Regions from separate parts of the Variovorax sp. GW821-FHT09B01 genome, predicted to be linked through region 1. Evidence: riboswitches for the same ligand, from Rfam matches in the RefSeq annotation. Region 1 holds a riboswitch; each other region holds the start of a gene.
What was found. A riboswitch is a leader RNA that binds a small molecule or an ion and turns the genes downstream of it on or off. The one in region 1 is predicted to bind cobalamin.

Region 1 (9,634 bases):
CTTGCGAGAAGCCCGCGAGCTTATGGCCGCGGCGGATGAATTCGTCGAGCACGGCGCTGTGCAGCGCGGCATGCAGGTCGCCGCGGTGCGCGAGCAGGTAGGGCGCGCCGAACTTCCGCTCGGCGGTCTCGCCGAAGATCATGTCGAAGCGCACCTCGCCGGTGTAGGCGTCCTTGTTGTTCCAGGAGCGCGGGTAGAAGGCCTCGGCGCGCATGCGCTCCTCGAGGCCCAGGCCGCGCAGCACCTGCATCGCGTTGCAGCCGATCTGGATGCCCGCGCCCAGGCGGGTGAATTTCTCGGCCTGTTCGTAGACCATGACGTCGATGCCGACGCGGCGCAGCGCAGCGGCCGTGGCCAGGCCGCCCATGCCGGCGCCGATGATGGCGACCGAAAGTCTCTTGCTCATGTCCGTTCCTCGTGTGGTTGGCGTGAACGGAATGGTCCGGCTTTCGGCCGGTGCGAACCATCGAGATTTGCTGGCGCTGGTTGAGAAAAACTGCTGCGCGCGCAAGCGCACGACGCGCCGGCCGGGCGCGTCGTGACATCGAGAAAAGGGAGACGGAAGAGGTCGGAAGAGAGCCGCGCAATCAGCCGCGCAGACCCTTCCAGAGCATGTAGGCCGCGAGCAGGTACAGGATGCTCGCGAACACGCGCTTGAGCTTCTTCACCGGCAGGTTGTGCGCGGCTCTGGCGCCCAGCGGCGCGGTCAGCACGCTGCACACGGCGATCACCGCGAGCGCGGGCAGCCAGATATAGCCGAAGGAGCCGGCCGGCAAGCCCTGCACCGTCTGGCCGCTGATCACGTAGCCGGCCACGTTGGCCACCGCGATCGGGAAGCCCAGCGCGGCGCTGGTGGCGACCGCGTTGTGGATCGAGATGTTGCACCAGGTCATGAAGGGCACGCTGATGAAGCCGCCGCCCGCGCCGACCAGGCCCGAGACCAGGCCGATGGCGCCGCCGGCGCCGAGCTGGCCCACGGTGCCCGGCATCTGGCGCGTGGGCTTGGGCTTACGGTCGAGGAACATCTGCGTGGCCGAGAAGCCCACGAACAGCGCGAACACGATCGCCAGCGCCGTGCCCTTGAGCAGCGCGAAGATGCCGAGGCTGCCCACGAGGCTGCCGATCACGATGCCGGGCGCGAGGCGCTTGACGATGTCCCAGCGCACCGCGCCGCGCTTGTGGTGCGCGCGCACGCTCGACACCGAGGTGAAGATGATGGTGGCCATCGAGGTCGCGATCGCCATCTTCACCGCGAGGTCGGCCGGCACGCCGCGGTGGCCCATGATGATAGTGATGAACGGCACCATCACCATGCCGCCGCCGATGCCGAGCAGGCCCGCGAGAAAACCGGTGCCGAGGCCGAGGGCGACCAGTTCGGCGATCAGGAGGGGGTCGAGCAGGCTGGTCACGTTCACGCCACGGACTTTCGGGTAAGGCAAGGGCGCCGTGCAACGATGGCAACGGGCCTCGGTTCGAGGGAAAAAGGGAGGGGGGTGGGCCGCAATGCTATCTGAAACGTAGCTGCGGCCCGGCGCGCACGGTCGCGCAGCAGCCAGGATCGGATGTATCGATGTGGATACAGCGTGGGTTCTTGGGGGCGATCCCGCCATGCCGGGGATCGCCGATGTTCGATGCGCACTCAGCGCAACGAAGAGGAATAGGTGTCTGCGAATGGGCGCCAGACTCGCATCCTGAACCGGGGTTCAGGTGGGCGAGGGCAGCAAGACTTCGGGTTCATCTGACGCGAGATGATCACACCCGTCGAGCGATATACCAAGCCCGGCTCCGTAGAGCATTGGAACAAGGACATATAAAGCCCAACGCGCACCGCAGACAGGAACGATTTTACGCCTTCGCGCTGGGGCGGCTCCCGGTTTTTTTGGTGGAATCCCTGCGGCGCGGGCAGGTTTGCATCGAAGTTCTTGCAGTGCGCGCCGATCTCTGCGAATGAGAGAAAGAAAGCGCGCTGATGCTCGGATCAGCTCAGAGCAGATGACCGTCGCCGGCCAGTGCCTGGTCGAGCTTGTGGATCAGTTGCGTGGCCTTCGGATCGACCGCGCCGTCGTCGGCGGGTGCCGCGGCCGGGGCCGTGGTCGGCTCTGCGGGCGGCGCGGCCTTCGCCGTGGCCTCCTGCGCCGCGAGATCGAAGGCCAGGTTCAACGAGGCCAGCACCGCGATGCGATCGCGCGCCTTGACCTTGCCCGCGTCGCGGATCTTGCACATGGCCGCATCCACGCGTTCGACCGCGTCGCGCAGTTGCGCTTCGCCGCCATCGGGACAGCCGAGCAGGTAGCTCTGGCCCATGATCTGAACTTCGATCTGCTTCATGCGGGGGAATCTTCGGAGGGAGGTACGGCCGGCAGCTGCTCGAGCAGCGCATCGAGCCGCGTGCGCGCCGCCGCGAGCCGCGACTTGAGCGCATCGCGCTCGCGCGTCAGCGCATCGACCTGTTCCTGCAGCAGCGCATTCGTGCGCTGCACCTCTTCGTGACGCAAGAGCAGGCGTTCCACGCGCTCGGCGATCTGGTCGATGGGGCTGGAGGCGGGCATGGTGCGCGATTGTAGTTTCCCGTGAAAGCGGCGGTCCTCCGGGGCACCCGCCGCGCCTGGCACGGCATTCTGCGGCCTGCGCGCCGCGCCATCAAACTTCGCTGAGCCGCACGTAGGTGGCGAGCAACGCGCTCTTGGCGGCCACGCCCAGCAGCACCGGATTCGCCGTGCTCTCGATCACCGGCAGCCGCTCGCCCAGGTGCTCGAGGAAGCGCTGCAGCGCCTCGCCCAGGCTGGTGTCGGCCGTGATCGGCGCGATGGCCTGCGACAGCAGGTCCGCCGCGCGCACCTCGGCCGCGGCCGTGCCGAGCGCGGAGAGCGGCACCACGCCGAGGTAGCGCTGCTGCGCATCGACCACGTAGAGGTACTTCACCGGATGCTGCAGGAACAGCCGGCTCATCGCCTCGCGATCGGCCTCGGGGCCGACCACCGTCTGCGCCGGCTGCACCAGGTCGCGGATGTGCAGCGCGCGCAGGCGCAGCTGCTCGTCCTGCTGCTCGCGCCGGCGCAGCGTGATCTCGTACATCGAGCCCGCATTGGCCGAGCGCGCGACGAAATAGGCGATCACGCCGGCCAGCATCAGCGGCAGCATCACCTGGTAGTTGAGCGTCATCTCGAAGATCATGAGGATCGCCATCAGCGGCGCCTGCGTGGCGCCCGCGAGAAAGGCGCCCATGCCCACCACCGCGTAGGCCGAGGGCGCCGACACCGCATGCGGCCACAGCGCCTGCGCGGCATGGCCGAACAGCGCGCCCACCATGCAGCCGAAGAACAGCGCGGGCGTGAACACGCCGCCGACCGCGCCCGAGCCGGCCGTGGCCAGCGTGGCAACCAGCTTGGCCGCCAGCACCATGGCGATCAGGGTCCAGGTCCAGGGCGTGTGCAGCACCGCGTTGACCACGCTGTAACCGTTGCCCCAGACCTCGGGCCAGGGCACCGACACCAGCCCCATCGCGAGCCCGCCGAGCGCGAGCCGCCACGGCAGCGCGCAGGGCAGCCGCGCGAACAGCACCCGGCTGCCCTGCAGCGCGCGCAGGAAGCCCGCGGCCGCGAAGCCCAGCAGCACGCCGAGCAGCGCGAACAGCGGGATCTCGGCGCCATGCAGCTCGGGGAACACCGGCATCTGGTAGGGCGGCTGGTAGCCGGGCAGGGCGCGCATCACGATGTTGGCGACCACCGCCGCGATCAGGATCGGGCCCACGCTCTCCATCACGATCGAGCCCAGCACGATCTCGGCGACGAAGAAGGCGCCCGCGATCGGCGCGTTGTACGCGGCCGTGAGGCCGGCCGCCGCGCCGCAGGCCACCAGCAGCCGCAGCCGCTCGACCGGGAAGCGGAACACCCGGCCCAGCAGCGAGGCGGCCAACGCGGCGAGCTGCACCATCGAGCCCTCGCGGCCGATCGAGCCGCCGGTGCCGATGCTCACGAGCGAGGAGGCGCTGCGCACCAGCGTCTGCGTGACCGGGATGCGGCCGTCGCCGAGCACGATCGCTTCCATGTAGTCGGAGGTGGCGCTGCGCACCGCGACGCGCCTGGCGAGCACGAGCAGGCCGCCGGCCACGAGGCCGCCCGCGGCGGGGAAGGCGATGCGCGCCCACCACGGCAGCGCGCGCGCCATCGCGACCAGGCTGTCGCCGGGGCCGAGCACCAGGTGCTCGAAGCCGCGCAGCGTGGCGCGGAACAGTTCGGTCGCGAGCGTGCCGAGCAGGCCGGCGACGATGGACCACAGCAGCATCGACTGCCAGCCCGAGACGCCGAACAGGCGCTGCAGGGCGGAGCGCAGGCGCAGCAGCGGCGAGGAGCGCAGGGTCATGCGGGGAGTCGGTGATGGCGTCGCATAGCCCGTCGATGTTAGTGCGCGAGGCGCGGCGAACGTCGGGCGCACGCAACTTTCGACTTAAGGCGCGCGGCGCAGCGCCTAGAATCTCGCCCGTTGGTGCCTGCGGCGTGGTTCACGCGCCGCGGTTCAACGGGAAGCAGGAGTGAAGGGACCGGCCGCGCGCCGGCACCGAAGCCGCCTGCGCTGCCCCCGCAACGGTCAAGCAGACGGCGCCGCAAGGTGCCACCCTCTCCACACGAGCCACTGGGCGCCCTGAAACAGGCGCCTGGGAAGGCGGCGAGGGCCGGTCTGCCAGCCCGGATACCGGCCAACAAGGCGGTTCGCGCATGCCCTTCGCTTCGTCGATGCATGCACGAGCCAATGGCGCCCCGGGCGCCGGCGGGGAGGCCGGCAAGGGGCATAGACGTTCGTTCGCTCATTCCATGATTTCCTGCGTTTCCTTCTCGCGCCGTTCGCGCGCTCGCGTTTCTGCGTCCTCCTTGCGCGCGCGCCTGGCCGGCCTGCCGCTGGCCCTGGTGCCGGCCTTCGGTGGCCTGCTGCTGGCCCAGCTGCCATCGGCCGCTTCGGCACAGCAACAGCCCGGCGTGCTCGGCGAGACGGTGGTCACGGCCACCCGCACCGCGCAGCCGCTGTCGGACCTGGTGGCCGATGTCTCGGTGATCGACCGCGAGACCATCGAGCGCAGCGGGGCCGCAAGCGTGGCCGATGTGCTCGCGCGCCAGGCCGGTATCCAGATCGTGAGCAACGGCAGCGTGGGCAACAACACCAGCCTGTTCATCCGTGGCGCCGAAACGCGCTTCACCGCGGTCTATCTCGACGGTGTGCGCATCGATTCGCAAACCACGGGCGGTGCGAACTGGCAGACCATTCCGCTCTCGCAGATCGACCGCATCGAGGTGCTGCGCGGCCCGGCCGCCGCGGTCTACGGCTCCGACGCCATCGGCGGCGTGATCCAGCTGTTCACCAAGCGCGGCGAAGAAGGCGTGTCGCCCTCGATCGGCATTGGCGTCGGCAGCCATGGCCTGTTCCGCACCGAGGCCGCGATCAGCGGCAAGGCCAATGCCTTCGACTATTCGTTCGGCGTGGCGCACGAGGAAAGCCGGGGCTTCAACGTGCAGCCGCTCGAGAAGCGTGCCCCGCTCAAGGACGGCTTCACGAGCCCCGACCGCGACGGCTACAACACCACCTCGGGCAATGTGCGCCTGGGCTGGCAGATCGCGCCCGGCCAACGCATCGAGGCCACTGCGCTGGCGAACGACATGCAGGCGCGCTACGACAACAGGGTCACCGCCAAGAAGCCGCCGGCCTACTACCTCGACGACTTGGGCCGCAACCGGTTGCTGACGGGAGGCCTCACCTGGTCGGCGCAATGGAACGAGGTCTACAGCACGCGGCTGCAGGTGACCGATTCGCAATCGGTCTACAGCACCATGCCTTCGTACTACCGCACCGAGACCCGGCTGCGCGGCTACCTGTTCCAGAACGAGCTGCGCTTCGGGGCGCACCTGGTGACGGCCGCACTCGAACGCCGCGAGGACCGGCTCGAAAACGCGCCCACCAGCGCTACCGACAAGGGGCTGGTGGGCAAGCGCTCGCAGGATGCCGTGGCGCTCGGCTATGGCTTCGTGCAGGGCCCGCATTCGCTGCAGCTCAACGTGCGCCACGACAAGGACAGCGATTTCGGCGGCAAGACCACCGGCAGCGCAGCCTACGGCTTCGCGATCACGCCGAAGCTGCGCGTGACCGCGTCGGCCGGCACCGCCTTCCGCGCCCCCACGCTCTACCAGCGCTTCAGCGAATACGGCAAGCCCGACCTGCAGCCCGAGTCGAGCCGCAACGTCGAGCTCGGCCTCAAGTACACCGATGGCCCGACCAACGCCGGCATCGTGGTCTACCGCAACCAGGTGCGCAACCTGATCGTGTTCGACTCGACCGCCAAGGGCTGCGCCTCGTCCTTCGGCTGCTACGGCAGCACCGCGCGGGCGCGCTACGAGGGCGTGACGCTCTCGGCCGGCCACCGCATCGGCGACGTCACGCTGCGCGCCTCGCTCGACTTCCAGGACCCGCGCGACCTGGCCACCGACAAGCTGCTCGCGCGCCGCGCCAAGCGCTATGCCACGCTGGGCGCCGACTGGCGCCTCGGTGGCTGGACGCTGGGCGCCGAGGTGCAGACCTCGAGCCAGCGCTACGACGACGCGGCCAATACCCTGAAGCTCGGCGGCTACACGCTGCTGAACCTCGTGGCCAGCACGAAGATCGTGCGCGACGTCGACCTGGTCGCGCGCATCGACAATGCGGGCGACAAGGACTACATGCTCGCGCGCGGCTACGCTACCAACGGCCGCAACGCGTACGTCGGATTGAAGTGGACGCCCCAGTAAGCCAACACCTGCCTGATCGCGCGGCGAGCTGCGCCGCCGTGCTCGTGGCCGCGCCCGCCTCCGGGCAGGGCAAGACCACCGTGGCCGCCGCGCTCGCGCGGCTGCACGCGCGCCAGGGCCGGCGCGTGCGCGCCTTCAAGTGCGGGCCCGACTTCCTCGACCCGCACTGGCTGCGGCTGGCCACCGGCGCGCCCGTGCATTCGCTCGACCTGTGGATGACTGGCGAGGCCGACTGCCGCGCACGGTTGCATGCGGCCGCGGCCGAGTCGGACCTGGTGATCGTCGAGGGCGTGATGGGCCTGTTCGACGGCACGCCGAGCGCGGCCGACCTGGCGCAGCGCTTCGGCCTGCCGGTGCTGGCCGTGATCGATGCCCATGCGATGGCCGGCACCTTCGGCGCGCTGGCGCATGGGCTGCAGAGCTTCAGGCCCGGGCTGCCCTGGGCCGGCGTGCTGGCCAATCGTGTGGCCGGCGAGCACCATGCCGACATGCTGCGCGGCGCGCTGCGCGAACCCGCGGACTGGCTCGGCGCCTTGCCGCGCGATGCGGGCTTCTCGCTGCCCGAACGCCACCTGGGCCTGGTGGCGGCGCACGAGCTCGGCGACGCGGCCGAGCGGCTCGACCGCGTGGCCGATGCGCTGGCCGGTACGCCGCTGGGGTCGCTGCAGCTGCCGCAGGTGCGCTTCGAAGCGCCGCCGGCCGGCGAGGTCGCACCGATCGCGCCGCTGCTCGCGGGCCGCACCATCGGCATCGCGCGCGACGCGGCCTTCTCGTTCATCTACCCGGCCAACCTCGACACGCTGAACGCGCTCGGCGCCAGGCTGGTCTTCTTCTCGCCGCTGGCCGGCGAGGCGCTGCCCGACTGCGATGCGCTGTGGCTGCCCGGCGGCTATCCCGAGCTGCATGCCGCCACGCTCGCGCGGCGTTCGGACCTGCGCGCCGCGCTCGCCGCCCATGCGGCCGCAGGCCGGCCGATCTGGGCCGAATGCGGCGGGATGATGGCGCTGTTCGACGAGATCGCGGTGCCCGGCATCGGCGATGGCGACGAAGCTGCGGTGCATGCGCTCTGGGGCCTGCTGCCCGGGCGCGTCACGCTGCAGAAGCGGCTCGCCGGCCTCGGCCCGCAGGCGCTCGCGCTGGGCGCGCACACGCTGCGTGGCCATACCTTCCACTACTCGCGCTGCGAGACGCCGCTGGTGCCGGCCGCCCATTCGCGCCGCCCGCAAGGCACGGCCGGCGGCGAGGCGCTCTATGTGCGCGGCGCCGTGCGCGCGAGCTACTTCCACGCCTGGTTCGCCTCCAGTCCCGAAGCCACCGCGCGGCTGTTCGATGCCGCGCCGCTCGAAACCGGGGCACCGGTTGCCCAGGAGCATCGCGTTGACGCCTGAACACGAATTCATCCTCGGCGGCCAGAAGAGCGGCAAGTCGCGTCGCGCCGAGCAGCGCGCGGCCGACTGGCTCGCGGCCGCGCCGAAGCAGCGTCGCGCGGTGCTGATCGCCACCGCGCAGGCCTACGACGACGAGATGCGCGAGCGCATCGTGCGCCACCAGGCCGACCGCGCCGAGCGCGTGCCCAGCTTGCGCACGATCGAGGAACCGGTCGAGCTGGCGCGCGCCATCGTGACCCAGAGCACGCCCGAATCGCTGGTGCTGGTCGACTGCCTCACGATGTGGCTCACGAACTTGCTGATGCCGCTGCGCGCCGTGGGCGCGCGGCCGGTCTCGCGCACGCCCACCGCGCACATCAACCTGCTGCTGGGCGCGCTGCGCGATGCGCGCGGTCCCGTGGTGCTGGTGGGCAACGAGATCGGCCTGGGCGTGATCCCGCTGGGCCGCGAGACGCGCGCCTTCGTCGATGCGCTGGGCCGGCTCAACCAGGATGTGGCCGGTGTCTGTCACCGCGTCACCTTGATGGCCGCGGGCCTGCCGCTGACCCTGAAGGAGCCGGGCCGATGAAAGGCTTTCTCGCCGCCGCGCTGGCGGCACTGGCACTCGCCACGGGCCTGTGGTCGCCGCCCGCGAGCGCGCTCGCGGTGGTCGACGAGCGCGGCGTGAGCGTCGAGCTGCCGCAGCCGCCGCAGCGCATCGTGACGCTGCTGCCCTCGCTGACGGAATCGGTCTGCGCGCTCGGCGCCTGCGCGCGGCTGGTCGGGGTCGACCGCTATTCGAATTCGCCGGCGCCGGTGCGCGGCCTGCCGCAACTCGGTGGCGGCATCGACCCCAATGTCGAGGCCGTGGTGGCGCTCAAGCCCGACGTGGTGCTGCTCGCCAAGTCCTCGCGCGTGACCGAGCGGCTCGAGGCGCTGGGCCTCAAGGTGCTGGTGCTCGAGCCGAAGAACCATGCCGACGTGCGCCGCGTGCTCGGCAAGCTCGACCAGGTGCTCGGCACCCACGAGGCGCCGGCGGTCTGGCGCGCCATCGATGCGGCGGTGTCGGCCGTGGCGCAGTCGCTGCCGGCCGCCGCGCGCGGCGTGCGCGTGTACTTCGAGGTCAACAGCGGCCCGTATGCGGCCGGCGAATCCTCCTTCATCGGCGAGACGCTGACGCGGCTGGGCGCCAGAAACATCGTGCCCGCGGCGCTCGGCCCCTTTCCCAAGCTCAATCCCGAATACGTGGTGCGCGCCAATCCCGACCTGATCATGGTCAGCGTGCGCAGCGCGCAGGGCCTCGAACAGCGCCCGGGCTGGAGCACCATGCGCGCGGTGCGCGAAGGGCGCATCTGCCGCTTCACGGCCGAGCAGTCCGACGTGCTGGTGCGCCCCGGCCCGCGCATGGACGAGGCGGCACGGCTGATGGCGCAATGCCTGGGCGACAAGGCAGACAAGGGAGGCGCGCGCTGATGCCCGCGGGCCACCTGCGCCGCG
Region 2 (9,634 bases), on a different contig from region 1:
GGCCCTGGCCCAGCAGCAGCGCGAGCGGCAGCTTGCCCTCGGTGGCCGTCACGATCTTGACCTCGGGCGGCAGCTCCTCGCGCACCAGCGCCTCGACGCGCGCGCGCGCGGCCTCGTCGAGCAGGTCGGCCTTGTTGAGCACCACCAGGTCGGCGGCCGAGAGCTGGTCCTCGAACAGCTCGTGCAGCGGCGACTCGTGGTCGAGGTTGGGGTCGGCGCGGCGCTGCGCGTCGACCGCCACCGGGTTCTCGGCGAACTGGCCCGCCGCGGCGGCCGGGCCGTCGACCACGGTCACGACCGAGTCGACGGTGAAGACGTTGGCGATGTCGGGCCACTGGAAGGCCTGCACCAGCGGCTTGGGCAGCGCCAGGCCCGAGGTCTCGATCAGCACGGCATCGAGCTGGTCGCGGCGCTCGGCGAGCTGCAGCATCACGGGCAGGAATTCCTCCTGCACGGTGCAGCAGACGCAGCCGTTGGCGAGTTCGTAGAGCGCGCCCTCGCGCTCGTTGCCCTCGTCGTCGCAGCCGATGCCGCAACCGCGCAGGATCTCGCCGTCGATGCCGAGCTCGCCGAACTCGTTGACGATCACCGCGATGCGGCGGCCCTCGGCATTGCCGAGGATGTGGCGCATCAAGGTGGTCTTGCCGCTGCCGAGGAAGCCCGTGACGATGGTGACGGGGATTTTTGCGTTGCTGGTGGTCATGGAGATTTCTTTCAGGCGCCGGTGTAGAGGCGACGTTCGACGAAGGCCGAGCCCTGCAGCCGGCGCCAGGCCTTGGCACCGGCGAGCACGCCGAGGTCGACCAGCGGCTCGACCAGCACCACCGTCATGTAGGCCGCGCCGAAGCTGGCGATCTCGCCGAGGTTCGCGAGCCCGGTGCCGCGGCCGTAGAGCGCCCAGAAGCCGACCCACACCACGATGCCGCCCTGGTAGGCCACCGACAGCTTGAAGGCCTCGCGGTAGCCGATGTCCACATAGGCCAGTTTCTCGGGAATGATGCGGCGCGCGAGCACGGCCGTGGCGAACAGCGGCACCAGCAGGGTCGTGACGTTCATGCCGTACTGCGGCAGGTCCTGCGGCTCGAAGAACAGGCTCTGCACCAGCAGCCCGCCCGCCAGGCCGATGGACGCGGGCGCGAGCCCGAACACCAGCAGCAAGGTGGTGCCGAGGATCAGGTGCACTTCCGACACACCCACCGGGTGGTGCGGCAGCACTTCGAAGAAGCAGAACACCAGCGCCACGGCGATCGCCGAGCGCAGCGCCAGGGCGGCCAGGCCGTCCTTCAGCAGGGTGTCGAAAGCCACCTTGCCGGTGTAGGCGAGCGCCGCGGCGCCGGTGGCATAGCTGAGAAAGATCTTGGATCCGTCGACGAGACCGGGTTCGATGTGCATGGGACAGCTCCTGAATGGCACCGCAGTGCGAAAGTGGATTGGATCATGGACCCGCGATGGCGAGCCCGCTTCATGAACGCTGGGGCAGGCGCCGCGCGCCCGTCACGGTGGGAGAACGCGAGCGCGGCCGCAGCCGGCGCCAGCCGATCACCACGCCGCTGGCCGAGGCCACGGCGCCGACGGTCGACAGCAGCCACACCACCAGGTCCCAGGCCGGCCGGTACTGGATCAGCCAGGGGAAGTCGAGGCTGTGGGCCGCATTGAACAGCCAGCGCCGCAGCCGCGCGTTGCGGTCGCTGCTGCCGGCCAGTTGGCCGTTGGCCGGGTCGATGTAGAGCCGGGTGCGCGCGGGGTCGTCGAACGCGAGGCGCCAGACCGGCAGCACGCGCTCGCGGTGGTGGCCGTACCAGTGGAAGTCGTAGGCGGTCTGCAGCACGGCCTCGCTCACCGTGGCGCCGGGGCGCAGCCGGGCGGCCGCGCGCACGATGTCCTCGCGCGCGATCGAGGCCGGCGCGCCGCTCGCGGCATCGACCACGCGCACGCGTGCCTGCGCATCGCGCAGCTGCAGCAGCGGCCGGCCGTCGAACCATTGCAGCAGCGCCTCGCGCGGTGCCGCGTCGCCCTCGCCCGCCGGCAGCGTGGCGGGCGGCCACGGAAAGGTCGATATCTCGCCGCCGGTGTAGCGCGCCATCGCGGCCGCGTCGACCGGGTTGCGCTCGAACCAGCGGTTCGGGTTCATCGAGAGCCAGCCGCTCACGATCCAGGTCAGCACGAAGAAGCCGCCGACCAGCCCCGTGATGTGGTGCCAGGCCATCCAGCCGGTGTAGGGCGTGACGGAACCGTTGCGAAAGCGCCGGCGCAGCCGGAGGCGCAGGATGCCGATCACGATGCCGGTCACGGCCGAGACGATGCAGGCGGCCGAGAGCCACACCACCACGTCGTGCCACAGCGGCGGATCGGCGCGCAGCGGCGTGAAGTAGATCCAGTGCGGCACCGAGCCGAGCCAGTTCCAGAAGCGCTCGGAGCGCGTGGTGTCGCGCACCACCTCGCCGGTGCGCGCCGACACGTAGAGCTCGGTGCCCGCCGCGTCGTTGAGTTCGATGCGGTGCAGCGGACGCAGCGGGTTGAGGCCCTGCGGCACGGTCCACTGGTCGCGCTCGAGCGTCTCGGCCCAGCGCGCGCCGGGCTGGCCCGAGAAGTCGCGCGCCACGGCCTCGGCCTGCGCGGCGTCGGTGCCGGCCAGCAGCCGGCCATCGCGCGCCGACACCGCATGGCTGCCGCCGCGCGCATCGACGATGCGCCACACCGGCTGCGGCTGCGCGCCGCCCTGCATCTCGAGCGCGACGCGGCGCGGCGGCTGCTGGCGCGCTGCTTCGGGCAGGGCCTCGAGCGCGGCCACGGGCGAGACCCGGGCCTGCCCGACATCGAGCGCGCGCAGCCCCGCGAGCCGCTCGGCCTCGGTAAGCGCGGGATAGCCCACGTACATCATCACCACGCCCGAGACGAACCACATGACGAACAGCAGGCAGCCGCCGATGCCGAGCCAGCGGTGGGTCCAGTAGAGCCAGTGGCGCACGAGCGGCCACGCGCGCTGCCAGGCGGTGCGATCGGCGCGGGCGCGGCGCGCGGCGTGCGTCATCTCAGAAGTTCACCAGCGCCGACAGCTCGAAGGAGCGCGGACGGCCCAGCAGCCACTGGTTGCCGCTGTTCGAGAACGACAGCGGATAGCGGCGGTCGCCGAGGTTGTAGCCGCGCAGCGCGAGCTTGAGCGACTTGTTGGCCTGCCAGCTCACCGAGGCGTCGGCCACGGTGTAGGAGCCGATCTTGCGCGAGTTGGCCGCGTCGACCTGGCGCGAGCCGACATAGCGCACACCGAACTCGGCCTCCCACTGCGGCAGGAAATGCCAGTGCAGGAACACGTTGGCCGCTTCCTCGGGCACGCCGAACGGCGTGTTGCCGGCGCGCGAGACCAGCCGGCCGCTCACGACCTCGTTGAAGTCGTCGTAGCGCGCGCGCAGCTTGGCCGCATTGGCCTCGAGCCGCAGCGTCGGGGTCAGCGCGAGGTCGAGCGTGGCCTCGATGCCCTCGGACGACTGCTTGCCGACCTGCTGCGAGACGGTGGGGTTGTTCTGGTCGCGCGACAGCAGCTTCTTCTTTTCGATGCGGTAGGCGGCCACGGTCCAGGCGCCGCGGTTGTCGGCCAGCTGGCGCTTGTAGCCGACCTCGACCTGGTTGCCGGTGCTGAGGTCGAACGGTGCCTGCGTGGTCGAGGTGCTGATCAGCGAGGTCAGCGGATCGGCCGCATGCGCCAGCTGCGCATAGAAGGACTGCGAGGCATCGGGCGCATACACCGCGCCGATGCGGCCGGTGGCGTACTCGAAGGTCTTCGTGAGGCTGTTGGCCGCGTTGGCCAGGTCGGTGCGAGCCACCTTGGCATGGTCCCAGCGCAGGCTGGTGACCAGCGACCAGCGCTCATTGAAGGCCAGCTTGTCCTCGGCGAACACGGCATAGGTGCTGGTGCGGGTCCGGTAGCGCGGCAGGTAGGGCGACGGCGACTGGTAGTAGCCGGGCAGGAAGACGAAGGGGTCGACCACCGAGCGACCGCCGTAGGGCGAGTCGCTCGAGTTCAGGAAGTCGATGCGGTTCACGTCGAAGCCCACCAGCACCTGGTTCTTCATGCCGAACAGTTCGTGCCGGAAGGTGGCGTCGGTGCGGTTGCCGACCTGCTCCTGGTCGTGGCCGATCTCGAGGTAGTCGCCGCGCGTCACGCGGCGCGTGGCGGCATTGAAGGTATAGGTCTCGCTGTTGCGCCAGTGGCGCTGGCTCGCGAGCCGGTAGAGCTGGTTGTGCACGGTGACGGCATCGCTGGGCGTCCAGAGCGCGTCGAGGCGGGTCCACTTGTCGTCGTACTTGAGCTCGGCGTCGTCGACGTTGTAGTTCTGGCGCAGGGTCCGGCTGTCGAGGCGCCCGTCGATCAGCGGCACGCCCTGGTAGCGCTGCGGCGACTGGCGGCCCTCGTCGTGCGACAGGGTGAACTGCAGCTCGGGCGAGACGTCCAGCCGCAGCGCGCCACCGACGGCCAGGCTCTCGCCCTCGCCACGCGCCATGAAGCCGTGGGTGGCGCGGTGGCTGATGTCGAAGCGGTACGAAAGCTTGTCGTTGATCGCGCCGCCGCTGCCGAAGGCGGCCTGGCGCGTGGCGTCGGAGCCGTAGCTCAGCAAAGCCTCATTGCGGACCGGTCCACGCGTGGGCTTCTTGGGCACCACGTTGATCGCGCCGCCGATCGCGCCTTCGCCGTACATGACCGAGGCCGCGCCGCGCAGCACCTCGATGCGGTCGACCGACCAGGTGTCGAACGGGAAGGTGACGGTGCCCGCGCCCGCGAACAGCCGCGTGCCGTCGAACAGCTGCATCACCGAGCCATGGCCCGAGAAGCCGCGCGCGGCCATCGAGGTGCTGCCGTTGCCCGGCGCGGGCGAACCCGTGATGCCGGTGGCGCGGGTGGCGGCCTCGATGACGGAGACGTCGCCGCGCGCGCGGATGGTCTCGCCGGTCAGCACCTCGATGCTGGCGGGCGTCTCGAGCGGCGTGAGGCCGAGGCGGCTGCCGGTCTGCGTGGGCTCGGCGAGCGACAGCGCGGCCTGGGCACCGGCCTCGACCTGCACCGGCGGCAGGCTGGGGGCGGCCTGCTGCGCGAAGCTGCTGCCGGCACCGAAGGCCAGGCCGATGGCGGCGGAAACGCCGCCGAGGCGGCGGGCGGCGGGGCGACCCCGGTGGCGGTGCGGGCGGCGGCCGGCCGCGCCCGTGCGATCGCCCGACGGCGATGCGTGATCCATGTGACTTCTCCTCCGACCCGCGTCCCCGCAGGTTCTCTGACCGAACGTGGACACGGCGGGAAGTCGATCGATGGCCGGGACCGGCGGCGGGAAAAGCAAGCGCTTCGCCGGCCGGCGGCCCGGACACGCACTCCCGCAGCGTCCGAGGCGGTGACGAAGGCCGGTATCCGGGCTCGCGGAGTGCAGCGGCGCGCAGTCGAAACTGCAGCGCCGTTGCGGAAGCCCTCGCCTTCCCACGCCTTGGGGGCGCAGTGGCTGCCGATGCCCTGGGGGCATGGCGTGAGGACTTCCAGATCCGCTGACCGTTGCGGGGGCAGCGCAGGAATGGAGGCGTCCGGACGACGCGTCGCACCTGCTTCCCGTTTAACCCCGTGGCCATGGCATGCATGGCTGGCGGGGCACCTTCGAACCGTGGTGCCGGTGCGGTCTTTGCTTTTAGAAGAAAGACTGCACCGAACGGCGGGGATTATAGGGAGCGGGTGCCGCCGGGGACGTCCGGCGTGCGGGTGTCCTGCGGCCGGCCCGGGCCTTCGGTGCCGAACAGCCGGCGCAGCACGCTGACGCCGGCCACCAGCGCATTGGAATAGCTGGAATGCGGCTCGATGGCCGCCTCGAGCGGCAGGTAGGAATGCACCGCGCCCTCGCCCGCGGCATCGTCGACCGCCTCCATCAGCACCCAGTAGAACTCGCCGGGCTCCAGCTCGTGGACGGTCAGCGCGAGGTTGCGGGGCGACGGCGACAAGGTGGCGGGGATGGTGTTCACGCGAGGCTCTGGAAGGTGGGCGTTGGCGAAAGCGGCGCAGCGCCGGGATCGTAGACACGCCCTGTCACAACGCGCGGGCACTTCATCACGTTCACCGCCGGCGAAAACCCTGTGTGCTTCCTGCGGCAGGCGGTGGCCCCGACCGTTCCCAGCTTCCGGGCTTCTCCTACAGGCGGGCGTTGGTGCGCGACCTAAGTTTTGCCCATGGATCAAACACCCGCGGCACGCCGCAAGCCCAGACGACAGGAGGCCCCATGAAGCGATTCACCCTGGATCCCTCGATGCGAGCGACCATCGGCGGCGCGTTCTATCCCACCGGTTACTCGGTGGTGATGTTCGCGAGCGCCGAGGACGCCGAGCGCATCGGCCGCCAGCTCGTCGACAACGGCGTGAGCGCGGACGACATCTTCCTGCTGCCGCCCCGGACGGTGCTGGCCGAGATCACGCCCACGGTGGCCGATGCGGACAATCCCCTGCCCTCCGCGGGCACCGAGGGCGCGACGGTGCGCGCCTACACCAAGCTGGCGCGCGAAGGCCACACGGCGCTGCTGGTGCGCACCGAGGAACAGGACGATGCCGAACGCATGATGGAGGTGGTGCGCACGGTGCCGTACTCGATCGCCCAGCGCTATCGGATGCTGGTGATCGAGGACCTCTAACTAGCGCACGTTCAGGCCGGCGCGCCCGGCACGGTGGGCGCGCCGTTCGCGCCATGGGGCGCGGGCGGTGCCACGGCGCGGCGCACCACGTCGCGCGCCATCGCCTGGGCCAGTTCGTGCTCGCCGAGGAACACGGTGGCCGAGACCTCGCGCGTGAGCAGATCGGCTTCCGCTTCGTTGTGGCTGCGGATGACGGTCTCGATGCTGGGGTTGAGGGTGCGCGCGGTCTCGATCATCTGCCGCACGTTGAGCGCGGCCGGCGTGGCCACCACCAGCACGCGGGCGCGCGCGATGTGGGCCTGGATCAGCACGGCGGGATCGGCCGCGTCGCCATAGACGGCGGCACCGCCCTCCTCGCGCAGCTTCTCGACCAGCTCGCGGTTCTGCTCGGCCACCACGTAGGGGATGTCGTGCGCCTTGAGCTCGGCCGCGATGCGGCGCCCGACCCGGCCATAGCCGACCAGCACCACCTGGCGCGAGAGGTAGCGCGCCTCGGTGGTCATCGGCAGCTCGGCCAGCGGATCGTCGCGCGCCTCGAGGCGGCGCGCGAACGAGGAATGGGCATGCAGCCATTTCTGCAGCGGCGCGATCAGGCTGAACCACAGCGGGTTGGTGGCGATGGAGATCAGCGCGCCGGCCAGGATCAGGCTCTGGCCCTCGGCGGGCATCAGCCCGAGCGAGACGCCCAGGCCCACGAGGATGAACGAGAACTCGCCGATCTGCGCCAGGCTGGCGCTGACGGTGAGCGCGGTGGCCAGCGGGTAGCGCAGCACCAGCACCAGCGCGGAGGCCGCGAGCGACTTGCCCAGCACGATGACCAGCACCACGGCCAGCACCTGCAGCGGACGCTCGATCAGCACCGAGGGATCGAACAGCATGCCGACCGAGACGAAGAACAGCACGGCGAAGGCGTCGCGCAGCGGCAGCGATTCCTGGGCGGCGCGGTGGCTGAATTGCGACTCGCGCATCACCATGCCGGCGAAGAAGGCGCCGAGCGCGAAGGAGACGCCGAACAGCGCGGCCGAAGCGAAGGCGATGCTGACGGCGGCGGCCACCACGCACAGGGTGAACAGCTCGCGCGAGCCGGTGCGCGCGACCTGCCAGAGGATCCACGGGAACACGCGGCGCCCGACGATCAGCATCAGGGCGACGAAGCCGCCGACCTGCAGCAGCGTGAGGCCCAGGGTCTGCCACAGCGGCGAGGCATCGGTGCCGGCGGCGCGGCCGCCAAGGGTTTCGGCGAGCGGGGGCAGCAGCACGAGCACCAGCACCATGGCGAGGTCTTCGACCACCAGCCAGCCGACGGCGACGCGGCCGGTGAAGGAATCGAGGATGCCCAGGCTCTCGAGCGCGCGCAGCAGCACGACGGTGCTCGCGACCGACAGCGCCAGCCCGAACACCAGCGCCGCGCCCAGGTTCCAGCCCCACCACAGCGCGAGCCCGCCACCGAGCAGCGTGGCCACGGTGATCTGCGCCAGCGCGCCGGGCAGCGCGATCTTGCGCACGGCCAGCAGGTCGTCGAGCGAGAAATGCAACCCCACGCCGAACATCAGCAGCATCACGCCGATCTCGGCCAGCTGCGCGGCGATGCCGGCATCGGCCACGAAACCGGGCGTGAAGGGACCGATGATGACGCCGGCCAGCAGGTAGCCGACCAGCGCCGGCAGGCGAAGGCGCGCGGCGAGAAAGCCGAACACCAGGGCCAGGCCGAGGCCGGCGGCGATCGTGTTGATGAGTGAGACGCTGTGGGGCATCGGCCGATTTTGCAGGAACGTGGGGGGATCGTTCATTACACGTATGCAAGGCGGTTGCATTTCTCGGGGTTTGTTTGTTCGGGGCGCGTGCACAGGACACCGGGTACTCCCCTCCGCGAATGTCCCCCGCCCTTCGGGCTCCTCCTTGATTTCGCTGCGGGGAGTACCCGGTGCCCTGTGCACGGGAGGCGCTGCGGGTTGATGGTGGTGGCGGGATGCTTCGGGCAGGCATGAAAAAACCCGCCGAAGCGGGTTTCTTATTTGAGCGAAGCTCGCTCAGTGCATGTGCAGGCCGCCGTTGACCGAGAAGTCGGCACCGGTCGAGTAGCCGCCCTCGTCGGTGGCGAGCCACGCGATGATGGAAGCGATCTCGCTCGGTTCGCCCAAGCGCTTGACCGGGATCGTGGCGACGATCTTGTCGAGCACTTCCTGGCGGATGGCCTTCACCATGTCGGTGCCGATGTAGCCGGGGCTCACGGTGTTGACCGTCACGCCCTTGCCCGCGAGCTCCTGGGCCAGCGCCATCGTGAAACCGTGCATGCCGGCCTTGGCCGCCGAGTAATTGGTCTGGCCCGCCTGGCCCTTGGCGCCGTTGACCGAGCTGATGTTGATGATGCGGCCCCAGCCCTTTTCGACCATGTCTCCCACCACCTGCTTGGTGACGTTGAACATGCTGTTGAGATTGGTCTCGATGACCGCGCTCCAGTCCTCGGGCGTCATCTTGAGGAACATGCGGTCGCGCGTGATGCCGGCGTTGTTGACCAGCACATCGATGGCGCCGTGCGCCGCCTTCGCGGCCGAGAAGGCCTCGACCGTGGATTGCCAGTCGCCGACATTGCCGACCGAGGCGTGAAACTCGAAGCCCAGGGCTTTCTGTTCGGCCAGCCACTTCGAATAGTCGCGGGTGGGACCGCAACCGGCGACGACGCGGAAGCCGTCCTTGTGGAGACGCTGGCAGATGGCTGTTCCGATGCCACCCATGCCTCCAGTGACATATGCAACTTTCTTGCTCATGAGAAATTCCTTGTGTGTACTTGTCGAAAGCCTTTGAACGGCCGCCTTCACTCTAGCGAGTTTCGGACCACCCTCCGTCTCGGGAAAAACACTGACCCGCTGGGTTTATCGGGTGTCACGATGTATTCGCGGTACGGCGTTCCATCCATTCTCCACGCGGGCAGATACGCTCTTGCGTTCGCTTCGTTTCGAAGGAGTTCCAAAGTATGAATGGCG
Region 3 (9,634 bases), on a different contig from region 1:
CGCACGCCCAGCAGCGCCGTGCGCTCGCAGGCCCGTGCCAGGCGGCTGGTGCTCTCCTCGCGTGTCTCGCCCCAGGCCATGAGCTTGGCGACCATCGAGTCGTAGTTCGAGCCGATCTCCATGCCGTCGTGCAAGGCGCTGTCGACCCGGATGTCGGGCGAGGGCCGCCAGAGATCGACGCGGCCGACCTGCGGCAGGAAGCCCGCGGCGGGATCCTCCGCGCACAGGCGCACCTCGATGGCATGGCCGCGCATGCGGACATCCTCCTGCGCGAAAGCGAGTCGCTCGCCGCGCGCCATGCGCAACTGCTGCTCCACCAGGTCAAGGCCCGTGACCAGTTCGGTCACGCCGTGTTCGACCTGCAGCCGCGTGTTCATTTCCATGAAATAGAAGCGGCCCTGGTCATCGAGCAGGAACTCGAGCGTGCCGGCCCCGTGGTATCCGATGGCTTCGCAGGCGCGCACGGCGACTTCGCCCATCGCGCGGCGCAGCCCGGCATCAACCGCCGGCGAGGGCGCCTCCTCCACGAGTTTCTGGAAACGCCGCTGCGTCGAGCAGTCTCGCTCCCCCAGGTGCAGGCAGCGGCCATGCTCGTCGCACAGCACCTGGATCTCGATGTGGCGGCCGCGCACGATCGCGCGCTCGATGATGATCTCGTCGGAGCCGAACGCGCCCAGCGCCTCCGAGCGTGCCTGGCGCAGCGCGGCGGCCAGGCCCGAAGCATCGCGCACGACCCGCATGCCACGTCCGCCGCCGCCGGCGGCGGCCTTCAGGATGACCGGAAAGCCGATGCGCTCGGCCGCCGCCGCCGCCTGTTCGTCCGTCGCGCAACCCTGCTCTCCCGGCACGGTCGGCACGCCCGCCTTCTGCATCGCCGTCTTCGCCTGGGCCTTGTTGCCCATCAGTGCGATCACCTCCGCCGAAGGACCCACGAAGGTCAGGCCGGCGTCCGCGACCGCTCGAGCGAATTCGGCGTTCTCGGACAGGAAGCCGTAGCCCGGGTGAATGGCCTGCGCGCCGCTGCGCCGGCAGGCCTCGATCAGCGCCTGGCCGTTGCGGTAGCTGCGGGCGGCATCGCCCGGCCCGATGCGCACGGCCAGGTCGGCTTCGCGCACGTGCAGGCTGCCGGCGTCGGCATCCGAGTAGACCGCGACGGTGCGCAAGCCGAGCTTGCGCGCGCTGCGCAGCACTCGCAATGCGATCTCGCCGCGGTTGGCGACGAGCAGTGTGTCGAAACGCATCTTGCTCTCCGCGGATCAGGCCGGCCGCATCGGCAGGATGCCCATGTGCTTGCAAATGATCGTCAGCATGATTTCGTCCGCGCCACCGCCGATGGAGATCAGCCGCAGGTCACGCCAGGCGCGCGACACGCGGTTCTCCCAGGTGAATCCCATGCCGCCCCAGTACTGCAGGCAGGAATCGGTCACCTCGCGGCACAGCCGGCCAGCCTTCAGCTTCGCCATCGAGGCCAGCTCAGTCATGTCGCCACCCGACATGTGCACCTGCGCGGCGCGATAGATCAGCGAACGCAGCATCTCGACCTCCGTCTTGAGCTCGGCCAGCCGGAAATGCACCACCTGGTTGTCGAGGATCGAGCGCCCGAAGGCCTTGCGTTCGCGCGTGTACTCGATGGTCTCGCTGATCGCGTGGGTCAGCGCCGTCACGCGGCGGGTCGCGCCGCTCAGGCGCTCCTCCTGGAACTGCCGCATCTGGTAGGTGAAGCCCTTGCCCTCCTCCCCGATGCGATAGCGCTGCGGCACCCGGACCTCGTCGAAGAACACCTGGGCCGTGTCGGACGACCACATGCCGACCTTCTTGATCTTGTTCATCGTGATGCCGGGGCGCAATTTGCCGTTCTCCCGCAACGGCAGACAGATCAGCGACTTGTTGCGATGGACGTCGCCGTCGCTGGTGTTGGCCAGCAGGCACATCCAGTCGGCCTGCAGGCCGCTCGTGATCCACATCTTCGAGCCGTTGATGACATAGTCGTCGCCGTCCTTGCGTGCGGTGGTCTTGAGAGAGGCCACGTCCGAGCCTGCGCCCGCTTCCGACACCCCCAGGCACACGACGAAGTCACCCGCGACAGTGGGCTTCAGGAAGGTCTCGCGCAACTCGTCGGAACCGAAGCGCGCCAGCGCCGGCGTGGCCATGTCAGTCTGAACGGCGATGGCCATGCCCACGCCGCCTGAGCTGATGCCACCGATCGCCTCGCAGAAGGCGATCTCGTAGGAGTAGTCGAGCCCCATGCCGCCGAATTCCGTCGGCTTGTTCACGCCCAGATAGCCCGCGGTGCCGAGCTTCTTGAACACCTCGTGCGCCGGGAAGATCTCGTCGGCCTCCCATTGATCGACAAAGGGCTCGATCTCGCGCTCGATCAGCTTCTTCACGCTGTCCTGCAGCGCCACGTGTTCGGGGGTCATCATGAAGGTGTCTCCTTGAGTTAAAAGCCTTGGGGGCGGCGAGCCGCCGGGCCCGGGCCTCGAGGCCCTGCCCGCAGTCGACGCCGAAGGGGGTCAGAGGCGGGCGACGCCGAACTGCATCGGTTGCACCGCGCGCTGCCTCGCCTGCGCGGACGTGGCCAAGGCCATGCCCAGCCAGGAGCGCGTGTGCCGCGGATCGATGATTCCGTCGTCAAGCAGCAGGCTGCTGGTATGGATCGCGCTCGACTGGCGATCGAAGGTCGCGACGATGTCCCGGCTTTCCGCCTCCAGGGCCTGTTCGTCGATGGCGCGGCCATGGCGGCGGGCGGCGTTCTCGGCGACCAGGCGCATCGTCATCGCCGCCTGCTCGCCGCCCATGACCGCGGTGCGTGCGGTCGGCCACGAAAAGAGAAAGTCGGGACGGAAAGCGCGCCCGCACATGCCGTAGTTGCCCGCGCCAAAGGACGAGCCGCACAGCACCGTCAGACGAGGCACCGTCGCATTGGACAGCGCCTGGATCAGCTTCGCTCCGTGCTTGATCATCCCCGCCTGCTCATGATCGCGGCCGACCATGAAGCCCGTGATGTTCTGCAGGAAGACCAGGGGCCGGCCCAGCTGCACGCAAAGCTGGATGAACTGGGCCGCCTTGGTGGAACCGTCGCAGTCGAGCGGCCCGTTGTTCGTCAGGATGCCGACCGGGTGCCCCTCGATATGGGCGTGGCCGCAAACAGTGTGTGCGCCGTACATCGCCTTGAATTCCTTGAACCGGGAGCCGTCGACGATGCGCGCGATCACGCTGCGCATGTCGATCGGGGTGCGGGTGTCGGCTGGCATGAGGCCCAAAAGGTCTTCGGCGGCGTCCAGCGGCTCGTCCCAGCGCCGGCTCTCGGGCGCGTCGCGCCAGCCGATCGTGTCGACCACGTCGCGAAGACGCGCGATGCCGTCCAGGTCGTTGTCGGCCACATGGTCCGCGAGGCCGGACACGCCGGCATGCATGTCGGCGCCGCCGAGCTCCTCGTCGCTGGCTTCCTCGCCGGTGGCCGCCCGCAACAGCGACGGACCGGCGAGATAGGCATGGGCCTGTCCGCGCACCATGATCACGTGATCGGACAGGCCGGGCAGATAGGCACCGCCGGCGGCGGAGGAACCGTGGATCAGCGACACCACGGGAACGCCGGCCGCCGACAGCCGCGCCAGGTTGTAGAACATGCCGCCCCCGACCACGAAGCGCTCGACCCGGTACTTGCGCAGGTTGCCGCCTGCGCTCTCCACCAGTTGCACGAAGGGCAGCTTCTGGGCGAGGGCGATCTCCTGCGCCCGTATCAGCTTCTGGCCCGTCAGCGCCTGCATCGCGCCAGCGCTGATGCCCGCGTCGTTCACCGCCACCATGCAACGCACGCCTTCGATGTGACCGATGCCGACGATGAGGGCGGCCCCCGGCACGCTGGTGGCCGGGTCCGGGTCCTCGATCCCGCAGTAGCCGCACAGCGTCATCAGCTCGAAAAAAGGACGGTCCGCGTCCAGCAGGTGGGCCAGCCGCTCCCTGGGCAGCAGCTTGCCTCGCGCGTGAAACGCCTCGGCCGATCTCGCGGATTTGTCGACCGCCCGCTGTTCGAGCGCCCGCACCTGGTTCAACATCGCGAGCATGTGCTCGCGGTTGCGCTCGCCGGCCGTCGGCATCGCAGCCGAAGTGCGCGGGCTCGTCTCTTGGTCGTTGTTCGCTGGGTTCATCTTGTCCTGTGAAGCGCTGGGCGCATCGCTCGCGTCGAGGCGGCAAGTCATGTCTCTCTGGAACTCGATGATGGGCGCCTTGCCAGGACATTTCCAGTTAGAACTTGCCCGGGATTCGATAAGAGAAGCTTATGTTTGGCCCCTGTGCGCCCGCCTGCCGAAGCCCCGTCGGCAGGTCAGGCAGAATGCCCTGTTCCACCTTCGCGCACCCGGCGCGACCCGTGACTTTCTCACCCTCACACAACGCGCGAAGCGCTCACCGCCACTTGGAACGGCCGCCCCATCCCACACCGACGCAGCCCGTCACCCTGGCGAACTGCGACAGCGAGCCCATCCACATCCCGGGCCTGGTGCAGCACCATGGCGCACTGTTCGCGTTCGATGCCTCGACCCTCACGCTGACGCGCGTCAGCGCCAATGCCCGTGCGCTGTTGGGCGACACGGCACCCGCCCTGGGCGAACGCCTGTCGGCCAGCCACTTCATGGGCGACGCGCTGGTGCACGAGGCACTGCACGAGGCCAACGGCGTCGCGGTCGATACCGGCGAGGGCTCGCCGATCAACTTCGAGGTCAGACTCGGCGAGCGCCGCTTCGACCTGATCCTGCACCGCGTCGGCTACGAGCTGGTGGCCGAATTCGAAGCCCGCGACGCCACGGCGGACGCGGTCTCGGACTTCGCGCTCAAGGCGCACCGCGCGATGGACCGGCTCAAGCGCCAGGGCTCGATCGACGGCCTGCTCAATCTCTCGGTGGAAGCCGTGCGGCAACTCACGGGCTTCGACCGCGTGATGGCCTACCGCTTCCGCCACGACGACAGCGGCGAGGTGGTGGCCGAGCGCCGCCACGAGGCGCTCGAGCCCTTCGTGGGCCGCCGCTATCCGGCCAGCGACATCCCGGCCCAGGCGCGCCGGCTCTACGTGATCAACACCCTGCGCCTGATCGCCGACGTGCAGTCCGCGCCGGTCGGGCTCGACGTGGCCGATCCGCAGCTGCCGCCGCTGGACATGAGCCAGTGCACGCTGCGCAGCGTGTCGCCGATCCACATCGAGTACCTGCGCAACATGGGCGTGGGCGCGTCGATGAGCATCTCGATCGTCATCAACGGCCAGCTCTGGGGCATGCTGGCCTGCCACCATCGCAGCGCCCACCAGGTGCCCTACGCCATCCGCATGGCCTGCGACGTGCTCGCGCAGGTGCTGGCCTCGAACGTGCAGAGCCTGCTGGCGCGCGAGCAGGCGGGCCGAGCCTCGAGCGCGGCGCAGTTGCGCGGCTCGCTGATCGAGGCCGTGCTGCATGCCGAGGACACCTTCAGCGCTCTGATCGGCCTGGCGCGCCCGCTGGCCGATGCCTTCGACGCGCAGGCGGCGGTGATCGCCGAGCAGTCGCGGCTGCACGTGGAAGGCGATACGCCGCGCGAGGCCGCGGCGGCGCTGATGCAGTGGCTCACCGCGTCGAAGAACGGCGACGAGATCGTGGCGCTGCACGAGCGCGAGCAACTGCCTGAGAACCTGCGTTCGCTGGGCGGCGTGTGGTGCGGCTTTCTCGCGCTGCGCTTCGACGCGATCGACAACGGCTGGCTGGTGCTCGCGCGCAAGGAACAGGTCGAGACCATCAACTGGGGCGGCAAGCCCGAGAAGCACTACGTGAGCGGCCCGCTCGGGCCGCGGCTCACGCCGCGCGGCTCCTTCGACGTCTGGAAGCAGACCGTGCGCGACACCAGCGTGCCCTGGGGCGTCAACGATCTCGACTTCGCGCGCCAGCTGCGCGACGAGCTGATCCGCGCCAGCGCGGCGCGGCTGGCCGACACCTACAAGGCCCGCACCGAGCTGCTGGCCGTGCTCGGCCACGACCTGCGCGACCCGCTGCAGTCGATCACGATGGCCGCCAAGCTGCTCGAACGCAGCCTGCCCGACGGCAGCAACGCCGGCGCGCGGCTGGGCCAGCGCATCCAGACCTCGAGCAGCCGCATGGCGCGGCTGATCGGCCAGGTGCTCGACGCCTCGCGCCTGCAAAGCGGCATGGGCCTGCAGATGGTGCCGGTCCAGATCGACCTGGCGCGGCTGCTGGAAGACGCAGTCGACGAGTCGCGCACTGCCTACCCGGGCTCGCAGCTCGAGCTGGACGCACCCAGATCGCTGCCCGTGCTGGCCGACCCCGACCGCATGGCGCAGTTGATCGGCAACCTCGTGAGCAATGCGCGCCACCACGGCCTGCCCGGCGAGGCGGTGCGCGTCCGGCTCGAGCAGGTCGACGCGCACGTGGTGTTCAGCGTGGCCAACCGCGCGCCGCCGATCGACGCCGCGCTGGTGCCCGATTTGTTCAGCGCCTTCAAGCAGCGCAGCGTGCCCAACGAGCGCAACAAGGGCGGACTGGGCCTGGGGCTGCACATCGCGCAGGCCATCGTGCGCTCGCACCGCGGCAGCATCGGCTATGCGCACGACGACGGCTACGTGGTGTTCACGGTGCGGCTGCCACACACGCCCACACCCTGAGCTTTTCGCGCCAGACGGCGCAAGACCCGCTCCTATAATCCGCCCCGCCGGCCGATGCAAACGAAAGCATCACCCAAGCCGGCGTGCGCGAAGGTGCGCCGGTCCCGTGACCGGCGTTAAACGGGAAGCAGGTGACGAGCTCCACGGGGCCCCATTCCTGCGCTGCCCCCGCAACGGTCGGCGGATTCGCGGTCCTCACGGTCGATGCCTTCGCGGGCACCGGCGGCCACTGTGCCTCGGCATGGGAAGGCGAGGATCGCGGCCGCGAAGCATCGCTCGATGCCTCGCGGCGCTCCGCAAGCCCGGATACCGGCCTTCGCCTCGTTCGGTCGCTGCGGGAGTGCAGGCAAGCCGGGCCGGTCACGCGTGGGCGCGGACCCGGTCGCTTGCAGCATCCATCGGCGCCCGGTTTGTTCTCATGGCCCGCGGGAGCGCGGGCCCGAAGGAAGCCCACGTGCGCAACATCTCCAGGCGCGGTCGCGTCAGACCCCACCAAGCCCTCATCGGATCCGGCGTCATGCTACTCGCCTCGGTCGCTTCGGCGCAGGACGCCGAGGGCGCCGGCTCGCTGCCGCCCACCACCGTCAGCGACCGCAAGACCATCTCCACCGCCACGCGCCAGGAGGCCGACACGCTGCGGCTGCCCTTCGCCACCTATTCGGTCGAACGCGCGCAGCTCGACGCAGTGGGCGCCGTCACGCTCGAGGACACGCTGCGCAGCGTGCCGGGCCTGCAGTACGGCACGCAGGGCAACTACTACTCGCGCTTCGAGACCCGCGGCCTGCGCGACACGCAGGACGTGCTGGTGCTGATGGACGGCGTGCCGCTGCGCCTGCTGCAGGGCAATGCCGACATCACGCTGATCGCGCCCGACCTGGTGGACCGGCTCGAGTTCATCAAGGGCCCGGCCTCGGCGCTCTACGGCAAGAACGCGATCGGCGGCGTGGCGCAGTTCTTCATGAAGCCCGAGCGCGCGGGCGGCAGCCTCACGGCCACCGTCGGCAGCTACGGCCGCCTCGACGGCAGCCTGCGCTACCGCTGGGACTTCGAGCGCGGCAACCTCTACATCGGCGTGGCCAACAGCGACTACAACGGCTTCCAGCGCGATGCCGGCCGCGCGCAGTCGGCCCTGCTGGTCGGCGGCGACTTCGCCGTCACGCGCAACTGGACCACCGGCTTCCAGCTCTACGACACGCGCGTGCGCGGCGACCGCGGCTCGATCGTGCCGCTGGTCAACGGCAAGCCGATCTTCGGCATCACGTCGCGCAACAACTACGGCATTCCCGACTCCTACGTCACGGGCGACTACCAGTCGTTCTCATGGAAGAACCGCTTCGAGCTCGGCGCCGGCTGGTCGATCAACCACTTGAGCAGCTTCGCGCGCTACAACCGCTTCTTCGCCGGCGGCATCACCATCGTTCCGCCGCCTGCGGCCGTGAGCAAGGGCTATTCCGAGAGCTACACCGCCGACCGCGGCGTGTATCACGAGCTCGCGGCCACGCACCTGATGGCGGGCAAGGGCTGGAGCAACGAGTTCCAGGCCGGCTTCAACCTCGAACGCGGCTGGCAGGGCCTCGACTCGCCGAGCTTCAGCAACGCGCCCACCTACCGCGGGCCGTTCTACGACATCCCCGTGAGCAACGTGCGCAACGATCCGCGCGGCGTGCGCGGCAGCATCACCTCCTCGCGCTTCGACCAGGAGGTGCGCAGCGTCTATCTGCAGGACCGCTTTGAGTACGGCCCGGTCGGCTTCACGCTGGGCGTGCGCCACGACCGCTTCGAGCAGACCCTGGCCCGCACGGGCACGCAGGTGATCTCGGCGCAGGAAGGCAGCCACACCAGCCCGCGCGCCGGCGTGGACTGGCTGTTCCTGCAGGGCGATGCCTCCTCGCACGCCGTGTTCGCGAACTGGAGCGAAGGCTTCCGGCCGCAGGCCGTGGCGCTCAACACGCGCGGGGGCGTGGTGGTGCCCGACATCCTGCGGCCCGAGATCACGCGCAGCAAGGAAGTGGGCCTGAAGGGCCGCGCGGCGGACGACCGCTGGAGCTACCAGCTCAGCCTGTTCGAGGCCGAGAAGATCGACGGCCAGCGCGCCTACCGCAACGGCCCCGACTCCTTCGTCTTCAGCAACGCGACCTCGCGCACCAAGGGCATCGAAACCCAGTTGCAGTTCCAGCTCTCGCCGCGCTGGAACGGCTACCTGCACTACACCTGGCAGGACGCGCGGCTCAAGGACTTCCAGACTTACACCGACACCGGCGCGCGCAGCACCAACTTCGGCGGCTACCGCGTGCGCATGTCGGCCCACAACATCGCGGGCGCGGGCCTGACCTATGCGCACGGCGCCTGGGCCGTGACCGGCACGGCCAGCTACGTGGGCAGCCGCTACCTCCGCGACAATGCGGTCAATCCGCAGAAGCTGCCAGGCTACCTGCTGCTCAACGTAGCCGTGGCCTATCGCGTCAATCCTTCGCTCACACTGCAGGCCGGGGTGAACAACCTGACGAACAAGTACTACATCGCCGACGACCTGTCGGCGCAGGAAGCCGGCAACGCCGGCGCACCGAGGACGGTGTTCGTCCGCGCGCGCTACACCTTCTGAGCGTGAACCGGCGCGACGCAATCCTCGGCATGGTGTGCATGACGGCCGTTCTGCCCGCGGGCGCCGAGGAGGCGCCGTCGGGCGGCTTCCCGCGCGAACTCGTCGATGCGCTGGGCCGGCGCGTGGTCGTGCCGCGCGCGCCGCAACGCATCGTCGTGGTGTTCCCGAGCAACGTCGAGCTGGCCTGGGCCCTGGGCCTGGCCGACCGCGTGGTGGCCATCGGCGGGCGCGTGCGCTGGCCCGAGGACGCGCGTGCCAAGCCCAGCATCGGCGGCGCGCTCGGCTACTCGGCCGAGGCGGTGGCCGCCTTCCGGCCCGACCTGCTCGTGGTCACGCCCTCGCACCATTCGGCGCTGTCGCTGGTCGATGCCTTCGACCGCGCGAAGCTG

Region 2: it holds a riboswitch for cobalamin, as region 1 does, so the genes downstream of both, AC07RV_RS14420 (TonB-dependent receptor) here and AC07RV_RS08095 (TonB-dependent receptor domain-containing protein) in region 1, are expected to answer to the same signal.
Region 3: it holds a riboswitch for cobalamin, as region 1 does, so the genes downstream of both, AC07RV_RS33825 (TonB-dependent receptor) here and AC07RV_RS08095 (TonB-dependent receptor domain-containing protein) in region 1, are expected to answer to the same signal.

The regions. Positions count from the first base shown of each region.
Region 1 is NZ_JBWKPQ010000002.1:195,596-205,229, forward strand. It holds gene AC07RV_RS08070 (FAD-dependent monooxygenase) at 1-406, opposite strand, end outside; gene AC07RV_RS08075 (sulfite exporter TauE/SafE family protein) at 588-1,409, opposite strand; gene AC07RV_RS08080 (cell division protein ZapA) at 1,984-2,328, opposite strand; gene AC07RV_RS08085 (hypothetical protein) at 2,325-2,549, opposite strand; gene AC07RV_RS08090 (ClcB-like voltage-gated chloride channel protein) at 2,641-4,362, opposite strand; cobalamin riboswitch at 4,468-4,715, shown strand; gene AC07RV_RS08095 (TonB-dependent receptor domain-containing protein) at 4,812-6,770, shown strand; gene AC07RV_RS08100 (cobyrinic acid a,c-diamide synthase CobB) at 6,755-8,158, shown strand; gene AC07RV_RS08105 (bifunctional adenosylcobinamide kinase/adenosylcobinamide-phosphate guanylyltransferase) at 8,100-8,726, shown strand; gene AC07RV_RS08110 (ABC transporter substrate-binding protein) at 8,723-9,610, shown strand; gene AC07RV_RS08115 (FecCD family ABC transporter permease) at 9,610-9,634, shown strand, end outside.
Region 2 is NZ_JBWKPQ010000003.1:626,168-635,801, reverse strand. It holds gene cobW (cobalamin biosynthesis protein CobW) at 1-703, opposite strand, end outside; gene AC07RV_RS14430 (energy-coupling factor ABC transporter permease) at 715-1,392, opposite strand; gene AC07RV_RS14425 (PepSY domain-containing protein) at 1,463-3,031, opposite strand; gene AC07RV_RS14420 (TonB-dependent receptor) at 3,033-5,228, opposite strand; cobalamin riboswitch at 5,370-5,648, opposite strand; gene AC07RV_RS14415 (hypothetical protein) at 5,695-5,991, opposite strand; gene AC07RV_RS14410 (hypothetical protein) at 6,246-6,650, shown strand; gene AC07RV_RS14405 (cation:proton antiporter domain-containing protein) at 6,662-8,404, opposite strand; gene phbB (acetoacetyl-CoA reductase) at 8,681-9,418, opposite strand; gene AC07RV_RS14395 (CinA family protein) at 9,625-9,634, shown strand, end outside.
Region 3 is NZ_JBWKPQ010000018.1:91,225-100,858, reverse strand. It holds gene AC07RV_RS33845 (ATP-binding protein) at 1-1,241, opposite strand, end outside; gene AC07RV_RS33840 (acyl-CoA dehydrogenase family protein) at 1,257-2,423, opposite strand; gene AC07RV_RS33835 (acyl-CoA carboxylase subunit beta) at 2,514-4,100, opposite strand; gene AC07RV_RS33830 (ATP-binding protein) at 4,418-6,643, shown strand; cobalamin riboswitch at 6,718-6,974, shown strand; gene AC07RV_RS33825 (TonB-dependent receptor) at 7,161-9,245, shown strand; gene AC07RV_RS33820 (ABC transporter substrate-binding protein) at 9,284-9,634, shown strand, end outside.